3 regions of the Allobosea sp. P4_C6 genome follow, and region 2 is predicted to be linked to each of the others. Evidence: predicted binding sites of a transcription regulator. Region 2 holds the regulator's gene; each other region holds the start of a gene.
The links. Region 2 encodes LexA, which represses DNA repair genes until DNA is damaged. Its sites were predicted from a motif close to TGTTCNNNNTGTGTTCNG; they were not measured.

Region 1 (5,367 bases), on a different contig from region 2:
CGCCATGGTCAGGCGCGTGCTGCTGCCAGCGATCATTCCGAGCTGGATCACGGCGCTGCGCTCCGGCCTCGGCCTCGGCTTCATGTTCGTCGTCGCGGCCGAGATCATGGGGGCGAGCGAGGGGCTGGGCTACCTGCTCGTGGACGGCCAGCAGCTCGGCCGCCCCGACACCATCATCGCAGCCATCATCAGTTTCGCCGTGCTCGGCAAGCTGGCGGACGGGCTGCTCGTCGCCATCACGCGGCCCTTCCTCGTTTGGCAGGATACGGCGCGCGACAAGCTCTGAAGGCTTTCACCCGTGCTGAGCTTCGACCAGCTTTCGAAAACCTATGCCGACGGCACCCGTGCCTTGTCCGCGATCACGCTCGATGTCGGGCGCGGCGAGATTCTCGCTTTGCTCGGCGGCTCCGGCTGCGGCAAGACGACCCTGCTCCGGCTCGTGGCCGGGCTCGACCGCCCCAGCGCCGGCGAAATCCGGCTCGACGGCGAGGTCATCGCCGAGCCGCGCGCCGACGTCGGCGTCATCTTCCAGGAGCCGCGGCTCTTCCCGTGGCTCAGCGTCTCCGAGAATGTCGGCTTCGGCCTGTCGCATCTCTCCGCCTTCGAGCGGGAGGGGCTGGTGACCAATGCGCTGGTCCGCGTCGGCCTCGCCGGCTACGAGAAGCGCTGGCCGCGCGAACTCTCCGGCGGCCAGCAGCAGCGCGTCGCCATCGCGCGCGCCCTCGTCACCCGGCCGAAGCTCCTGCTGATGGACGAGCCCTTCTCGGCGCTCGACGCCACGACGCGGGCGAGCCTGCACGGCCATCTGCTGGCGCTCTGGCAGGAAAGCCGGCCGACCGTCGTCATGGTCACCCATGATGTCGAGGAGGCCGTGACGCTCGCCGACCGCATCGTGGTGATGCAGCCCAAGCCCGGCCGCATCTTCGACGAGCTCGACAACCCGCTCGTCCGCCCGCGCGACCGGCTCTCGCCAGCGTTCGAGGCGGCGAAGCGCGAGGCGCTGCGCACGCTCGACCGCTCGCTGCGTAACGAGGTCCCGCATCAGGAAAGGACGGCGGAGACGGCCGGCATGTGGTGGTAGCCGGTCCGGATCGCATCAGCCGGACTGGCACCCAGGTCGTCTTGAGCCTATCAGCGCCTTAACGCGATCTTCCGCTCGAACAAGAGGTTCAGCCCCATGGACGTCACCGCACTGCGTGCCCTGCAGGCTCCGCTCAAGGACGAGTACCGGACCAATCCCGAGGCCGCCATCATCACGCTGAAGGCGCATGGCGAGCTCGACGACCAGCACATCGCCTGCAAGGTCGAGACCGGCCGTGCCATCGCGCTCGCCGGCCTTCATCCTGCGACGGGCGGCTCGGGCGCCGAGCTTTGCTCCGGCGACATGCTGCTGGAGGCGCTGGTCGCCTGCGCCGGCGTGACGCTGAAGGCGGTCGCGACCGCGCTGGAGATCGAGCTGAAGAAGGGCGTCGTGCGCGCCGAGGGCGATCTCGACTTCCGCGGCACGCTTGGCGTCGCCAAGGATGCGGCCGTCGGCTTCAAGGCGATCCGGCTCTCCTTCGATGTCGAGACCGATGCGCCACAGGAGAAGCTCGACACGCTGCTGAAGCTCACCGAGCGCTACTGCGTCGTCTTCCAGACCCTGAACGTGAAGCCGGAGCTTTCCGCAGTGCTCAGCCGCGGCTGATCACTCCGCCGCGGCCTTCAGCTCCAGCCCCTTGGTGAAGGGCAGCTTCGGTTCGCTCTTCTCGTCGTCGAAGTCGAGCGCGCCGATCCTCTCGGCGCGGGTCGTGACCTTGCCGGCCGAGGTCTTGATCTGGCCGACATCCTCCTGCGCCTGGCGGAAATGCGTGTCGAGCTTGTCGACGCGCTCGCCTAGCCGTCGCACATCGTCGAGCAGCTTGCCGACCTCGGTCTGGATGACCTGCGCCTCCTCGCGCATGCGCGCATCGCGCACCAGCGACTGCATGAGCTGGATCGCCAGCGCCAGCAGCGAGGGCGAGACGATCATGATCCGCGCCCGGTGCGCCCGCTGCACGACATCGTCGAAATACTCGTGCAGATCGGCATAGATCGACTCGGACGGCACGAAGAGCAGCGCGACATCCTGCGTCTCGCCGGGCAGGAAATAGCGTTCGGCGATGTCCTTCACATGCACGCCGACATCGCTTCGCACGCGTTGGCCGGCGGCCTTCTTCGCATCCTCGCCGCGCGCCTCGCGCAATTGCGTGAAGCTCTCCAGCGGGAATTTCGCGTCAATGACCAGCCCACGCCCGTCTCCGGGCAGCGTCACCAAGCAGTCCGGCCGCTTGCCGTTCGAGAGCTGCGGCTGGAAGGCGAAGAAGGCGGCGGGCAGTCCGTCGCGGATGATCGCCTCCATCCGCCCCTGGCCATAAGCGCCGCGCGCCTGCTTGTTGGAGAGTACGTCCTTCAGCGTCACGACCTCGGAGGTGAGGTCGGTCAGGTTCTTCTGGGCGCTGTCGATAACCGCCAGCCGCTCCTGCAGCTTGCCGAGGCTCTCGGTGGTCTGTCGGACATTCTGCTCTAGGCCCTGGCCGACCTTGTGGCTCAGCCCGTCCATACGATCGGCGACGAGCCGCGCGAGATCGCCCTGCCGGGTCGAGAGGATCTCGGCCATGGACTGCATGCGGCCGGCGAGCTCGGCCTGCTGCCGGTTCATCTCGGCGACCTTGTCGTCCATCTCTCGGGCGCGCTCCGCCGCCATGGCCGCTTCGATCGCGCGGCTTTGGCCGCCACGCCAGGCGGACAGCACCACCATCAGCAGAAGCATGAGGCTCAGGCCGGCGAAGCCGAGCGCCGCTTCGGCCCAGGTCACCGGGCGTTCGAGCAGGGTGAAGGCGATCTCATTCATGACGCGAGCCTAGCCGATTCGAGGCGGTATTGCGAACGAAAGCGGAACAGTTTGACCGCTTGCCCACAAATGCTTATGTCCCGCCTTGTTCAGCCTTTTTCCTGCGGAATCCCATGGCCATTCGCCCGCTCGTCATCCTGCCCGACGCCCAGCTCCGTCTCGTCTCGAAGCCGGTCGCAGCCGTCACGCCCGATATCCGGGCGCTGGTCGAGGATATGTTCGAGACCATGTACGACGCGCCTGGCATCGGGCTTGCGGCGATCCAGATCGGCGAGCCGCTGCGCATCGTGACGATCGACCTGGCGAAGCGCGAGCCGAAGGAAGGCGAGGAGCCGGAGCCGAAGAAGCCGCAGGTCTTCATCAATCCGGAGGTCACCTGGTCCTCGGACGAGTTCAATGCCTATGAGGAAGGGTGCCTCTCGATCCCCGAATATTACGAGGAGGTCGAGCGCCCGGCGCAGGTGAAGGTCCGCTTCATGGATCTCGACGGCAAGGTGCAGGAGATCAAGGCCGACGGGCTGCTCGCCACCTGCCTGCAGCACGAGATCGACCATCTCAACGGCGTGCTGTTCATCGACCATCTCTCGCGGCTGAAGCGCGAGCGCGTGACCAAGAAATTCGCCAAGGCCGCCAAGCGCGAGCGGGCGGCGTAACGAGCAGTCGTCACCCGAGCCCTCATCCTAAGGAGCCGCGGCACGCGGCGTCTCAAAGGATGCTTCGGGAGGCGGCTGGATCATCCTTCGAGACGCGCCTCGCGGCGCTCCTCAGGATGAGGGCTGTTCTATTCTTTCCGGCGCTGCGCCGGGGCTGAGGTAAATCGAGCGTATGAGTTTGCGCGTCATTTTCATGGGCACGCCGGATTTCGCCGTGCCGGTCCTGACCGAGATCGTCGGCCAGGGGCACGAGGTCGTCTCCTGCTACACCCGCGCTCCCGCGCAAGCGGGCAGGGGCCTCGAACTCAAGCCTTCCCCGGTTCATAGGGCGGCCGAACGCTTCGGCATCCCGGTCTTCACGCCTGCGACGCTGAAGACGCCGGAACAGGCCGAGATCATCGCCTCGCATCAGGCCGATGTCGCCGTCGTCGTCGCCTACGGCATGATCCTGCCCCAGGCGATCCTGGACCTGCCCGAGCTCGGCTGCCTCAACCTGCATGCATCGCTGCTGCCGCGCTGGCGCGGCGCGGCGCCGCTGCAGCGCGCGATCATGGCCGGCGATGCCGAGACCGGCGTCTGCGTGATGAAGATGGAGGCGGGGCTCGATACCGGTCCGGTCGGCATGGTCGAAACGCTGACGATCGGGCCGGATCTCACGGCTGGTGAATTGCACGACCAGCTCAGCATCCTCGGTGCCGACCTGATGGTGCGGGCGCTCGCCGCGCTTGGGCGCGGCGGCCTGCAGTTCACGCCGCAGCCGGAGGAGGGCGTCACCTACGCCGCCAAGATCACCAATGCCGAGGCCAAGCTGAGCTGGGCGCAGCCGGCGCAGCAGGTGCACGACCGGGTTCGCGGGCTCTCGCCATTCCCCGGCGCTTTCGCCGAGATCGATCTCGGCAAGGGGCCGGAGCGGCTGAGGATCCTGCGGACGGCGCGCGCCGGCGGAGCGGCCGAGCCCGGCACGCTGCTCGACGACGAGGGCACGGTCGCCTGCGCCGTCGGCGCGGTGAAGCTGCTGCAGGTCCAGCGCGCGGGCAAGGCGCCGATGAGCGGGGCCGAGTTCCTGCGCGGCGCCCGGCTCGGAGCCGGCGACAAGCTTTAGCGGAGCAGGCCATTGTCCGAAAACTGCTTCGCATCGTTCGGTGGCCGGCTCTGATGCCGCGCTACAAGCTCGTCATCGAATATGACGGCACGCCGTTCTCGGGCTGGCAGCGTCAGGTCAACGGCCCCTCCGTGCAGCAAAGCGTCGAGGAGGCAATCGAGGCCTTCTGCGGCCACCCCGTGCGCCTGCACTGCGCCGGCCGCACCGATGCCGGCGTTCACGCCACCCATCAGGTTGCCCATGTCGATCTCGACAGGGAATGGCGCACCGATGTGGTGCGCGACGCTACCAATGCCCGGCTGAAATCCCGCGTCCCGGTCGGCGTGCTGAGCGCCGAGGCGGTGTCCGACGATTTCAACGCCCGGATATCGGCCAAGCGCCGCTATTACATCTACCGCATCCTCGATCGGCGTGCGCCGCCGGCGCTCGACCGCGACCGCGTCTGGCATGTGCCGGTCAGGCTGGATCACGAGGCGATGGACCGGGCCGCCAAGGCGCTGCTGGGCCACCACGACTTCACGACATTTCGCGCCGCCGAATGCCAGGCCAACAGCCCGATGCGCACGCTCGACCGGCTCGATGTCCGGCGCGAGGGCTCCGAGATCGTGGTCTACACCGATGCCCGCTCTTACCTGCATCATCAGGTGCGCTCGATCGTCGGCAGCCTGAAGATGGTCGGAGCTGGCCGCTGGCCCGAGGCGAAGATGGGTCAGATCCTCGCTGCGCGCGAGCGTGCGCAA
Region 2 (5,367 bases):
GAACTCGATCGTGCACTGAAGCTCGAAAGCCGGCTTCTCGGCATTAACAATCGCGACCTGCGCAGCTTCAACGTCGATCTCGCCGTGACCGAGCGGCTGGCGCCACGCGTGCCCGCCGACCGTATCGTCATCAGCGAGAGCGGCATCTTCACCCATGCCGACGTCGCCCGGCTCAACACGATCGGCGTCAGCAGCTTCCTCGTCGGCGAAAGCCTGATGCGGCAGGCCGATATCACGGCGGCAACGCGGGCGCTGCTGACCGGGCAGGCGCAAGAGAGCGCGGCGTGAGCCGGCTCAGCCACCTCGACGCCCAGGGCCAGGCGCATATGGTCGATGTCGGCGGCAAGGCCGAGACGACCCGCACGGCAATAGCCGAGGGCAGCGTCGTGATGGCACCGGAGACGGTCGCGATCGTGCGCGATGGCAACGCTAGGAAGGGCGACGTGCTCGGCACGGCGCGGCTTGCCGGCATCATGGCGGCCAAGCGCACGCATGAGCTGATCCCGCTCTGCCATCCGCTGCTGCTGAGCAAGATCGCGGTCGATCTCGATCTCGACGAGGCGCTTCCGGGTGTGCGCGTGCGCGCCGAGGTCAAGATGACCGGCCAGACCGGCGTCGAGATGGAGGCGCTGACCGCCGTCTCGGTCGCCTGCCTCACCGTTTACGACATGGTCAAGGCGGTCGACCGGGCGATGCGGATCGAGAATATCCGGCTCGTGCACAAATCCGGCGGACAGTCCGGCGACTACGACGCGAAGGCTGGTTAGAGGAGTGAGCATGATGTCGCCCGAAAACCGGTTCTCACTTTTCGGCATCATGCTCTGATGGCGCTCACCCCGGTCCCCGTCGCGCGCAAGGCGTTGCTCGACAGCATTCCGGGGCCGACCGGAACCGAGACCCTGCCGCTCTCCCAATGCGGCTGGCGCGTGCTCGGCGCCGACGTGAAGGCGCTGCGCACCCAGCCGCCCTTCGCCAACTCGGCGATGGACGGCTACGCGGTTCGCGGTGACGACATGGCGGAAGGCGTCAGCCTTGCCGTGATCGGCGAATCCGCCGCCGGCCGGGCTTTCGAGGGCCGCGTCGGGCCGGGCCAGGCAGTGCGGATCTTCACCGGCGCACCGATGCCGGCCGGCGCCGACACCATCCTGATCCAGGAAGATGCCGACGGCGTCGACAGCCCGACGATCCGGGTGCGCGTGCCGCCGGCGAAGGGCAAGTTCCTGCGCGCCGCCGGGCTCGATTTTCATGAAGGCGATGTGTTGTTGGCGGCCGGACGGGTGCTCGACAGCGCCGCGCTCGGGCTCGCGGCGGCGATGGGGCATCCGGCTCTGCCGGTGCGGCGCAAGCCCCGCGTCGCGATCCTCGCCACCGGCGACGAATTGGTCGCTCCCGGCGAGCCCGTCGGGCGCGATCAGATCGTCGCCTCGAACTCGTTTTCACTGGCCGCGCTGGTCGAGAAGGCCGGCGGCGCTCCCCTCGATCTCGGTATCGCCCGCGACGATCATGCCGATCTCGCCGCCAAGATCGGACAGGCCCAGGCCGCCGATGCCGATGTGCTGATCACGCTTGGCGGCGCCTCCGTCGGCGCCCATGACCTCGTGCAGGAGGCTCTGACGCGGGCGGGCATGGAGCTCGGCTTCTGGAAGATCGCGATGCGGCCCGGCAAACCGATGATGACCGGCCGGCTCGGCCGCATGGTCGTGGTCGGCCTGCCCGGCAATCCGGTCTCCTCGATCGTCTGCGGCCACCTCTTCGTGCTGCCGCTGATAGAGGCTTTGCTCGGCATGGCCGATGCAGATCTGGACCGGAGCATCCCCGCCATCCTGGGTCGCGACATGCCGGCGAATGACGAGCGCGAGGATTATCTGCGTTCCGAGCTGGCGTTGAGCCCCGAGGGATGGGTGGCGACACCTTTCGGCCGGCAGGATTCCTCGATGCTCGGCACGCTGGCGCGAGCCCAGGCGCTGACGATCCGCCCCGCCTTCGCCGACGCGGCCAAGACGGGCGATCCCTGCCGGATCCTGCCGCTGCGGTAGGCCGCTTGCGGAACACAAGCAGAACGCGTATGGTGTTCGTGCTTTGTTTCGAATCTGCGCTTTGAAGGGCTGGCGGCAACCATGCTGACACGCAAGCAACACGAACTCCTGCGCTTCATCCAGGAACGCTTGCGCGAGAGCGGGGTGCCGCCCTCCTTCGACGAGATGAAGGACGCGCTCGATCTGCGCTCGAAATCCGGCATCCACCGGCTGATCATGGCGCTGGAGGAGCGCGGCTTCATCCGCCGCCTGCCCAACCGGGCGCGCGCGCTCGAAGTCATCAAGAAGCCCGACGGTCTCGGCGCCCCGCAGCCGCGCCCCCGGTTCAGTCCGGCCATCGTCCAGGGCGGTCTCGGATCGCAGCCCAGCCTCGGCAAGCCACGCCCGGGTTCCGGAGCCGATGAAGACAGCCGTTCCTCCATCGCGATCCCGGTGATGGGACGCATCGCCGCCGGCACGCCGATCTCGGCGATCCAGAGCCGCAGCCACACCGTCTCGCTGCCGCCCGACATGCTCGGCTCCGGCGAACATTACGCGCTCGAAGTGCGCGGCGATTCGATGGTCGAAGCCGGCATTCTCGACGGCGACACGGTCGTCATCCGCAGGCAGGACACGGCCAATACCGGCGATATCGTGGTGGCGCTGATCGACGACGAAGAGGCTACCCTCAAGCGGCTGCGCAAGCGCGGCTCCTCGATCGCGCTCGAAGCGGCGAACCCGGCCTACGAAACCCGCGTGCTCGGACCGGACCGGGTCAAGATCCAGGGCCGTCTCGTCAATCTGATGCGGCGCTACTGAAGCCGTTCGATGTCGGCGTCGCTGTCGACGGACACCGATGCCGGGTTGGTGGGTGGCTGATTGTTGGCCCGCGGCGCGGGTGGCGTCGCCTGCGTCTGCTCGCGGCGGCGGCTCCAGGGACGGTCTGCGGCGCCCTGCTCCGAGACATGGCTGCTCCAGCCTGTCGCTGTTCGATAGAGCGAGGTCGCGGCTCAGCGCGCCACGGCTGATCAACCTCGCCTTGCAGGCGCCGCTCCAGGAAATCGCGGTGACGACGAGGTCGGCGCGGAGGCAGTCCTCGATGATTGCGAGCCGATCGCGCGTGTAAGACACGGTGCGCTGATCGGCCGTGCGGCCGATGCAGCCCAGGCTGTCGCAAACGATGCCGGCCCGCAGCGTCGGATCGTCCGGCGAGCGGCTGTCACCATCGGACGAGAGCCATTGTTGCAGGACAAAGCGGCTGGGCTTTCCGGCGATGGCGAGCCGGCCATCGGCTCCGCGCAGCGCTAGACCCGAGCCGTCGCGTTCGATCAGGATCTCCGGCCGCTCGGGCTTGCCGGCGACGGCGACGCCGAACATGAGCGGGATGGCCGCCAGCCAGCGCCAGGCCGTTGTCCAGAGCGTCAGCCAGAGCAATGTCAGCACGAAGCAGACGAGCACGGCGGGACCGAAGGCCGCGATCATCACCGTTGAATGGTCGATGGCCGCGACCCAGTGCGCCACCTTCAGCACGACATCCGAGGCGAGCCCCATCAGCGCCCAGGCCGGCCAATCCAGCCCGAAGGGATAGGCCAAAACGCCGAAGACCGCCGCCGGCATGACGAAGAGCGAGACGAAGGGCAGCGCCATGGCATTGCCGAGCAGCCCGAAAGGATTGAAGGTCTGGAAGTGATAGGCGCCGAAGGGTGCGGTCGCCGCCGTGGCGAGCAAGGTGGTGACGACGATGCCGAGCGCTGCGGTCCAGAGCGGGCCGACAGGCCAAGGCAGAACTGGCGGAGGCCGGGCGCGGTCCCGCCGCTCCCAACGTTCGGCGAAGGCGATCAGTGCCGCGACCGCGCCGAAGGACATCTGGAAGCTCGGCCCGAGCAGGGCCTCGGGCTCGCGCAGCAGCACGATCATCGCAGCGAGCGCGAGGTTGCGCATGCTCAACGCCGCGCGGTCGACCAGGATGGCGCCCAGCATCACCAGCGTCATGATCAGCGAGCGTTCGGTCGCGACGTCGCTGCCCGAGAAGATGCAGTAGGCGGTTGCACCGAGCATGGCGGCCACGGCGGCGAGCTTCTTGACCGGCCAACGCAATGCGATCGTCTGCGAGAGCGCCAGCAAGGCTCGCACCAGCCAGAAGATCGTGCCGGCGGCGAGCACCATGTGGAGCCCCGAGATCGAGACGATATGGTAGATGCCGGCGGCGCGCAGGTCGTTGTTGGTCGCCTCGGTGATCAGCCCGCGCTTGCCCGTGACGAGCGCGGCCGCCACCGCGCCGCCCTGCCCGCCGCCGGCCTCGGCGATGCGCCGGGTCAGGGCGTTGCGGGCCTTGTCGATCGCCACATCGATCGCCAGACGCGTCGGCATCGGATAGGGCGGCGGCGCCAAAGCGAGCTTGCCGGATATGCTGCCGACAGCTCCGATTCCCTTGAAGAAGGCGTCGCGGCCGAAATCATAGCCGCCCGCCCGCGCCGGCCCCGGCGGAGGCAGCAGCCGGGCGGTCGCGACGATATGGTCCCCGGGCGCGACGGAGCCGGCGCGGATGTTGACGCGCACCCGCTTCGGGCGCTCGCCCTCCGGCACCCCCGCGAGATCGGTCACCAGCACGACGATGCGGGCGCCGTTGTCCCTTGCCTCCACGGTTTCGACATAGCCTGTCAGCTTGCCGATCCGCGGCCGCTCCAGCATCGGTGCTGATATGTCGGCAGTACGCCAGACCCCCGCCCCAAAGCCGGCAAAAGCGGCGGCCGCAGCCAGGCAAGCCATCGATGGGAGGCAATGGAAGCGCAGGGCAAAGGCAAGTCCGATGCTCAGGACGAGGCCAAGCAACGGCGCCCACAAAGCCGGCTCACGATCTGCCGCGAAATAAAACACGATGCCGGCGCCCATCGCCACGGGCAGCCACAGGAACGGGCGGCGGCGCTCGGCCTCCAGCGCGAGGGCACGGCCGAACTGCGCCCGCCAGCCCTGCAACCAGGCATCGAAGCGCACCGGCGCCAGCCAGGATGGCCGCAAACGCAGAGGCACGGCGCCAACGCGGGCGCCGCGCCGTTCCCCCTGCCCTGACGGCCCCGGCTGCATCGCCTGCCCCATCCCCATCGGCATTGCGATTTGACCGCTTAACCTTTCCGGCCAAGCCATGTTACAGGGCGCGCGCCGGTTGTCATGTCATGACCTGCGCCATTTCCCACGTTTACCCCGGACGGTTTTCCCCGCCCGGCCGGAGTCGCCTCCCATGAGCAACGCCGTCGTCACGCGCTTTGCGCCCTCGCCCACCGGTTTCCTGCATATCGGCGGGGGCCGCACGGCGCTGTTCAACTGGCTCTACGCCCGCCGGCACGGCGGCAAG
Region 3 (5,367 bases), on a different contig from region 2:
GACGCATCGTCGTTCAGCGCCACGGCGGGCTCGGCCGGAGCTTCGGCCTCTACCGGAGCCTCAATCGTTTCGGTGCCCGCCGTTTCGCTCTCAGCCTGTGCCGTTTCGGGCTCAGCCTGTGCAGCCTCATCGGCGGCAGTGGCGTCATCCGCCTTGGCCACAACGGGTTTTGCCGGCTCGGTCGCTGCCGGCGGCGGCGCCAATGGCACGGTGATCGCCGGGCCGGGGCGCTTGACCGAGACATAGCCGAGCGAGCGCAGGATCGAGGCGAAGTCCTCGCCCGCGCAGCCGACGAGCGATGTCATCGCGCCGGTGGCGACGAAGCCGTCCTGATCTGCGGTGCCGGCCGGCGGCGTGCCCTGGGTCGCGCCGGGACGATAGGCGATCGCCGGCCGGATGAGATCGGCGAGGCGTTCGAGGATGTCGACGCGCACCGCGCGCTCGCCGCAGACGCGGTAGCCCGCCGCGCGGTAGAGCCCCTTCGGCACGGCCTTGTCGACCGGGAAGGAGGTGCGGCCCGACGCCGCGAGATGGGCGATGTCGTCGAGCCCGGCCGTCTCCGGCCCGCCATGCTTGAGCGCCCAGAGCTGGGCGGCGAGCGCGCGGGGCGCCGGCTTCAGCAGCGCCGGCATATAGATGTGGAAAGCGCCGAAGCGGATGCCGAGCTGGCGCAGCGCGGCCCGGCCCTCCTGGTCGAGCGCCTTCATCTCCTCGCCGACCTTGGCGCGTTCGAGCACGCCGAGCGCCTCGGCCGCCTGATAGGCGATGCCGCGCGCGATCCCGGTGGCGTTCTCCGCCGCTTCCAGTATCTGCAGCGCGCCGAGAAGGCGGGTGACATGATTCTTCAGCCAGAGATTGAGGCGGGCCTCGATCTGCTCGCGCGCCGCACCGCTCAGATGCTCCTCGACGAGCAGGCGCAGGCGCGGCTCCAGAACCTTCTCGCCGGCCGTCAGGCGCGCCACCGGCTCGCCGACCCAGCGCACCAGCCCGTCATGCGACAGCACGAAGGCATCGTCGCCCGCCAGCACGACGCGCGCCGCCCGGGCTTCGATCTCGGCGCCAAGCGCCTTCATCGCCGCCAGGTTCAGGGCCTTGACCTCGGCCCCTCCAGCCTTCGGGTCCGCCGTGAAGCGGAAACCCTGCAGCATTCCAACGTGCTGGCCCTCGACGAGCACATCGCCCGTCGCAGTGACCTCAGCCTCCAACATCGCATTCTCCCGCAAGCGGCGCATCAACACGCTGGTGCGCCGATCGACAAATCGGCTGGCGAGACGCTCATGCAGAGCATCCGACAGCTTGTCCTCTACAAGACGCGCCATGCCCTGCCAATGCTCAGGATCGGGCAACCAGTCCGGACGGTTTGCAACAAAGGTCCAAGTCCGGACCTGCGCGATGCGCGCCGAGAGCGTGTCGATCTCGCCATCGGTGCGGTCGAGGGAGGCCAATTGCGCCGCATACCAGTCGGCATCGAGCCGGCCATGACGCATCAGCCGGAGATACAGCGTGGTCGCCAGATCGGCGTGCTGCATCGGCGAGATCTTGCGATAATCGGGCAGGCTGCAGACCTCCCAGAGCCGCTCGACCGCCGCACGCCCTTGCGCCAGCGCCGCGACGTCCGGGTCCCTCGCCAAGATTTCCAGCGTCGTCATGTCCTCGGCGATCAGCGCCCGCGTCAGGCCGAGTTCGGAGGGCTGGATATTCAGGGTGTCGAGCAAACCGGCGATCGAGCGCAGGTCGAGATCGGAATTGCGCCACTGCATCTGCCGGATCGGCTCGAAACGGTGATTCTCGATCGCTTCGACCAGTTCGGCATCGAAAGGCGGGCAACGCCCGCTGGTGCCGAAGGTGCCGTCGCGCAGATGCCGCCCGGCGCGCCCGGCGATCTGGCCGAACTCGGCCGGGTTGAGCTTGCGGAAATGATGGCCGTCGAATTTCTTGTCGGCCGCGAAGGCGATGTGGTTGACGTCGAGGTTGAGCCCCATGCCGATCGCATCGGTCGCGACCAGATAATCGACATCGCCGGACTGGTATATCTCGACCTGCGCGTTGCGGGTGCGCGGGCTGAGCGCGCCGAGCACCACGGCCGCCCCGCCCTTCTGCCGGCGAATCAATTCGGCGATGGCGTAGACCTCCTCCACCGAGAAGGCGACGATGGCCGAGCGCGGCGGCAGCCGCGTGATCTTGCGGTCGCCCGCGAAGGTCAGGTTCGACAGGCGCGGGCGCGACACCACATTGACGCCGGGGATCAGCTGCTCGACCAGCGGGCGCATGGTGCCGGCGCCGATCAGCATGGTCTCGGCCCGGCCGCGCCGGTTGAGCAGCCGGTCGGTGAAGACATGGCCGCGGTCGAGATCGGATGCGAGCTGGATCTCGTCGATCGCTACGAAATCGACCGCGAGGTCGCGCGGCATCGCCTCGACCGTGCAGACCCAGAAGCGCGGCCGCTCCGGCTTGATCTTCTCCTCGCCGGTGACGAGCGCGACAGCCTCGGGGCCGACCTTCTCGACGGTGCGCTGGTAGACCTCGCGCGCCAGCAGGCGCAGCGGCAGGCCGATCATCCCCGTCGGATGGGCGACCATGCGCTCGATGGCGAGATGGGTCTTGCCGGTATTGGTGGGGCCCAGCACCGCCGTGACGCCATGGGCGCGGGCAGCGGGCGGCAGCGAACGGAAAGGAAGCAAGGCGATGGAGCCGATCATCTCGCCCGCCCATGCGGGCGGGAGCGTGAACTTGAATCAGGAACGAGTCCGGAACGAAGCGGGGCCGAATCGGTGACTCCGGCAGAATCGGGATTTGTTCCCCTTTCGGGGCCACACTCCCTTCGGCATGGGCCATGGCCGCATCGCGCGCCCTCCCGCAAAGTGATCGTGGAGGCGGCGCAGAGGCCGCCGTTCAGGTTTCCTATTTAAGCCTTTCGGGCGGGGAAACGAGAGGCAATACGGTTTTCCAGCCTGCAGGCCGGCTCAATGGCGGGCGTGCTTGCATTGGCCATGGTCGGCCAAGGCTTCGATGATCGCGCAATCGCAGGCCGCGACGCCGCCCGAGCAGGTGGTGGCGATCCGCTCCAGTTCCTTCTCCAGCGAGCGCAGCCGCGCGATCTTGTCGCGAACTTCATCGAGATGGGCGACCGAAATCGCATGCGCCTCGTCGCAGGCGATGCCGGGGGTATCGGAGAGCCGGAGCAGCGTGCGGATGTTCTCGACGGCGAAGCCAAGATCGCGCGCATGCTTGATGAAGGCGAGCCGCTCGGCATGGCGACGGCCATAGCGGCGCTGATTGCCTTCGGAACGCTCCGGCGGCGGCAGCAGCCCGACCTGCTCGTAATAGCGGATCGTCTCGACCTTGACGCCGGTACGCTCCGCCAGCGCGCCGATCGGCATCACGCGTTCGAGCCTGTCCGCCGCGGTCATGACATCATCTCCGAAGCTGTAGTGTCTACAGCTTTAAATAGACCGCAGCACTCCGAAGACAAGAGCCTGTCATGTTGAACGGAACCGCGTCGTCATTCCGGGGGGGGCCCGCAGGGCCGAGCCCGGAACCCATGAACACGACATTTCAGAAAGAACCGGGAGCGGCGGCCGATGCGCCTGTCCGGCGATCACCGTGTTCATGGGTTCCGGGCTCAAGCGCTGCGCGCTTGCCCCGGCATGACGGCGCGGTTCCGTTGCGCGATCAAGCCACACCCATCGCCAGCAGGTCGTGGACATGGACGAGGCCGACCGGCCGCTCCTGCGCATCGACGACGATCAGCGCCGTGATCCGCACCCGGTTGACCAGCTCCAGCGCCTCGACCGCGAGCGTATCGAGCCCGATGCGGCGCGGATCGGCCGTCATGATGTCGCGTGCCCTGAGCGATCCGCCGCCGCCCATCGTCGCCTTGCGGCGCAGGTCGCCATCGGTGACGACGCCGGCGAGCTTGCCATCCAGGTCCATGACGATGGCGCAGCCGAAGCTCTTCTCCGAGATCATCGCGATCACGTCGGGCAGCAGCGTGTCGAGCCCGATCAGCGGCAGGTCGGCGCCGCGATGCATGATGCTCTCGACGGTCTTGAGCTGCGCGCCGAGCTTGCCGCCGGGGTGATAGACGAAGAAATCCTGCGGCGAGAAGCCGCGCGCCTCCAGCAGTGCCACGGCCAAGGCATCGCCGAGCGCGATCTGCATCGTCGTCGAGGTGGTGGGTGCCAGGCCGTTCGGGCAGGCCTCCGTCGCCTTGGGCAGGATCAGCGCGACATCGGCCTCCTTGCCGAGCGTGCTCTCGGGGTTCGAGGTGAAGGCGATCAGCCCGACGCGGAAGCGGCGGGTATAGCCGACAAGCGCCGCCAGCTCCGCGGTTTCGCCCGACCAGGACAGCGCGATCACCACGTCTTCCGGCCTGACCATGCCGAGATCGCCATGGCTCGCCTCGGCCGGGTGAACGAAATGGGCGGGCGTGCCGGTCGAGGCCAGCGTCGCGGCGAGCTTGCGCCCGACATGGCCGGACTTGCCCATGCCTGAGACGATCACGCGGCCGCTCGCGGCACGGATCAGCGCGACGGCGTCAGTGAAGGGCTGGCCCAGCCCGTCGGCGAGCGCGGCATGGAGGGTGTCGAGCCCGGCCCGTTCCGTGGCGACGGTGCGGAGGGCGGAAGCGCGGATGTCATCGGTCATGGCGCGCGCTCTAGCACGAGCTCCCTCGGCATTTCCACCGTTGCCGGGGGCACGATGCCTGCGTTGACGGCTCCTTAACCCTGTTCGTTCTAACTCCGTTAACCATACGCGTCCTCCAGGGCGCGTCAGCTGTTGCCTGGAGCCTTGCGAACCCCGTGTCCGGCCGCACGAAGATCCTGCTTCTGTCCGGCACCGCCCTGGCCGGGCTCGTGCTCGGCTGGACGATGGCCGTGGCGCAGCAGGCGCGCGCGCTCAGGACGGGCACGCCGACCTATATCGCGCAGCAGCCAGCGCCGCCGGCGGCACCGCTCGCAGCGGCGAGCGGCGATCCCGAGGCCATTCGCGACCCGGCGGGCCTGATCCAGAACCAGAGCACGACCGTCTCGGCGCGCCAGCCTTCCCGCGCCAGCCAGCCCATCCAGGCGCCGACGCTGCGCGGCGTCACGCAACGCCAGTTCCGCGCGCCGCCGCCCACCGTGGCCGCGCTGCCGCCGCCTGCTCCGCCGCCGCCCCCGCCGCGCCGCCGCAGCGCAGCGGAAGAGGATCCTTACGCCGCGCTGGGGCTGCGCCTCGGCTCGGTGACGCTGCGGCCCGGCATCACCAACTCGGTCGGCTACGACACCAACCCGCAGCGCAGCTCCACGCCCGGCGTGAAGGGCTCGCCCTTCGCCCGCTACGAGGCCGATCTCGACATCCAGTCCGACTGGAACGCGCACGAGC

Region 1: AC1DVA_RS00215 (DNA recombination protein RmuC) is a predicted target of LexA. The motif match lies at 2,904-2,921, and genes of this name have one in related genera.
Region 3: AC1DVA_RS15520 (helicase-related protein) is a predicted target of LexA. The motif match lies at 2,738-2,755, and genes of this name have one in related genera.

The regions. Positions count from the first base shown of each region.
Region 1 covers NZ_JBFUIF010000001.1:36,951-42,317, forward strand. The annotation lists gene AC1DVA_RS00200 (ABC transporter permease) at 1-286, shown strand, start outside; gene AC1DVA_RS00205 (ABC transporter ATP-binding protein) at 299-1,081, shown strand; gene AC1DVA_RS00210 (OsmC family protein) at 1,178-1,687, shown strand; gene AC1DVA_RS00215 (DNA recombination protein RmuC) at 1,688-2,872, opposite strand; gene def (peptide deformylase) at 2,986-3,525, shown strand; gene fmt (methionyl-tRNA formyltransferase) at 3,698-4,627, shown strand; gene truA (tRNA pseudouridine(38-40) synthase TruA) at 4,681-5,367, shown strand, end outside.
Region 2 covers NZ_JBFUIF010000003.1:164,084-169,450, forward strand. The annotation lists gene trpC (indole-3-glycerol phosphate synthase TrpC) at 1-288, shown strand, start outside; gene moaC (cyclic pyranopterin monophosphate synthase MoaC) at 285-767, shown strand; gene AC1DVA_RS03660 (molybdopterin molybdotransferase MoeA) at 825-2,036, shown strand; gene lexA (transcriptional repressor LexA) at 2,118-2,834, shown strand; partial or broken gene AC1DVA_RS03670 (ComEC/Rec2 family competence protein) at 3,483-4,907, opposite strand; gene AC1DVA_RS03675 (hypothetical protein) at 4,797-5,084, shown strand; gene gltX (glutamate--tRNA ligase) at 5,254-5,367, shown strand, end outside.
Region 3 covers NZ_JBFUIF010000019.1:55,756-61,122, forward strand. The annotation lists gene AC1DVA_RS15520 (helicase-related protein) at 1-2,699, opposite strand, end outside; gene AC1DVA_RS15525 (MerR family transcriptional regulator) at 2,964-3,410, opposite strand; gene AC1DVA_RS15530 (KpsF/GutQ family sugar-phosphate isomerase) at 3,673-4,647, opposite strand; gene AC1DVA_RS15535 (outer membrane beta-barrel protein) at 4,803-5,367, shown strand, end outside.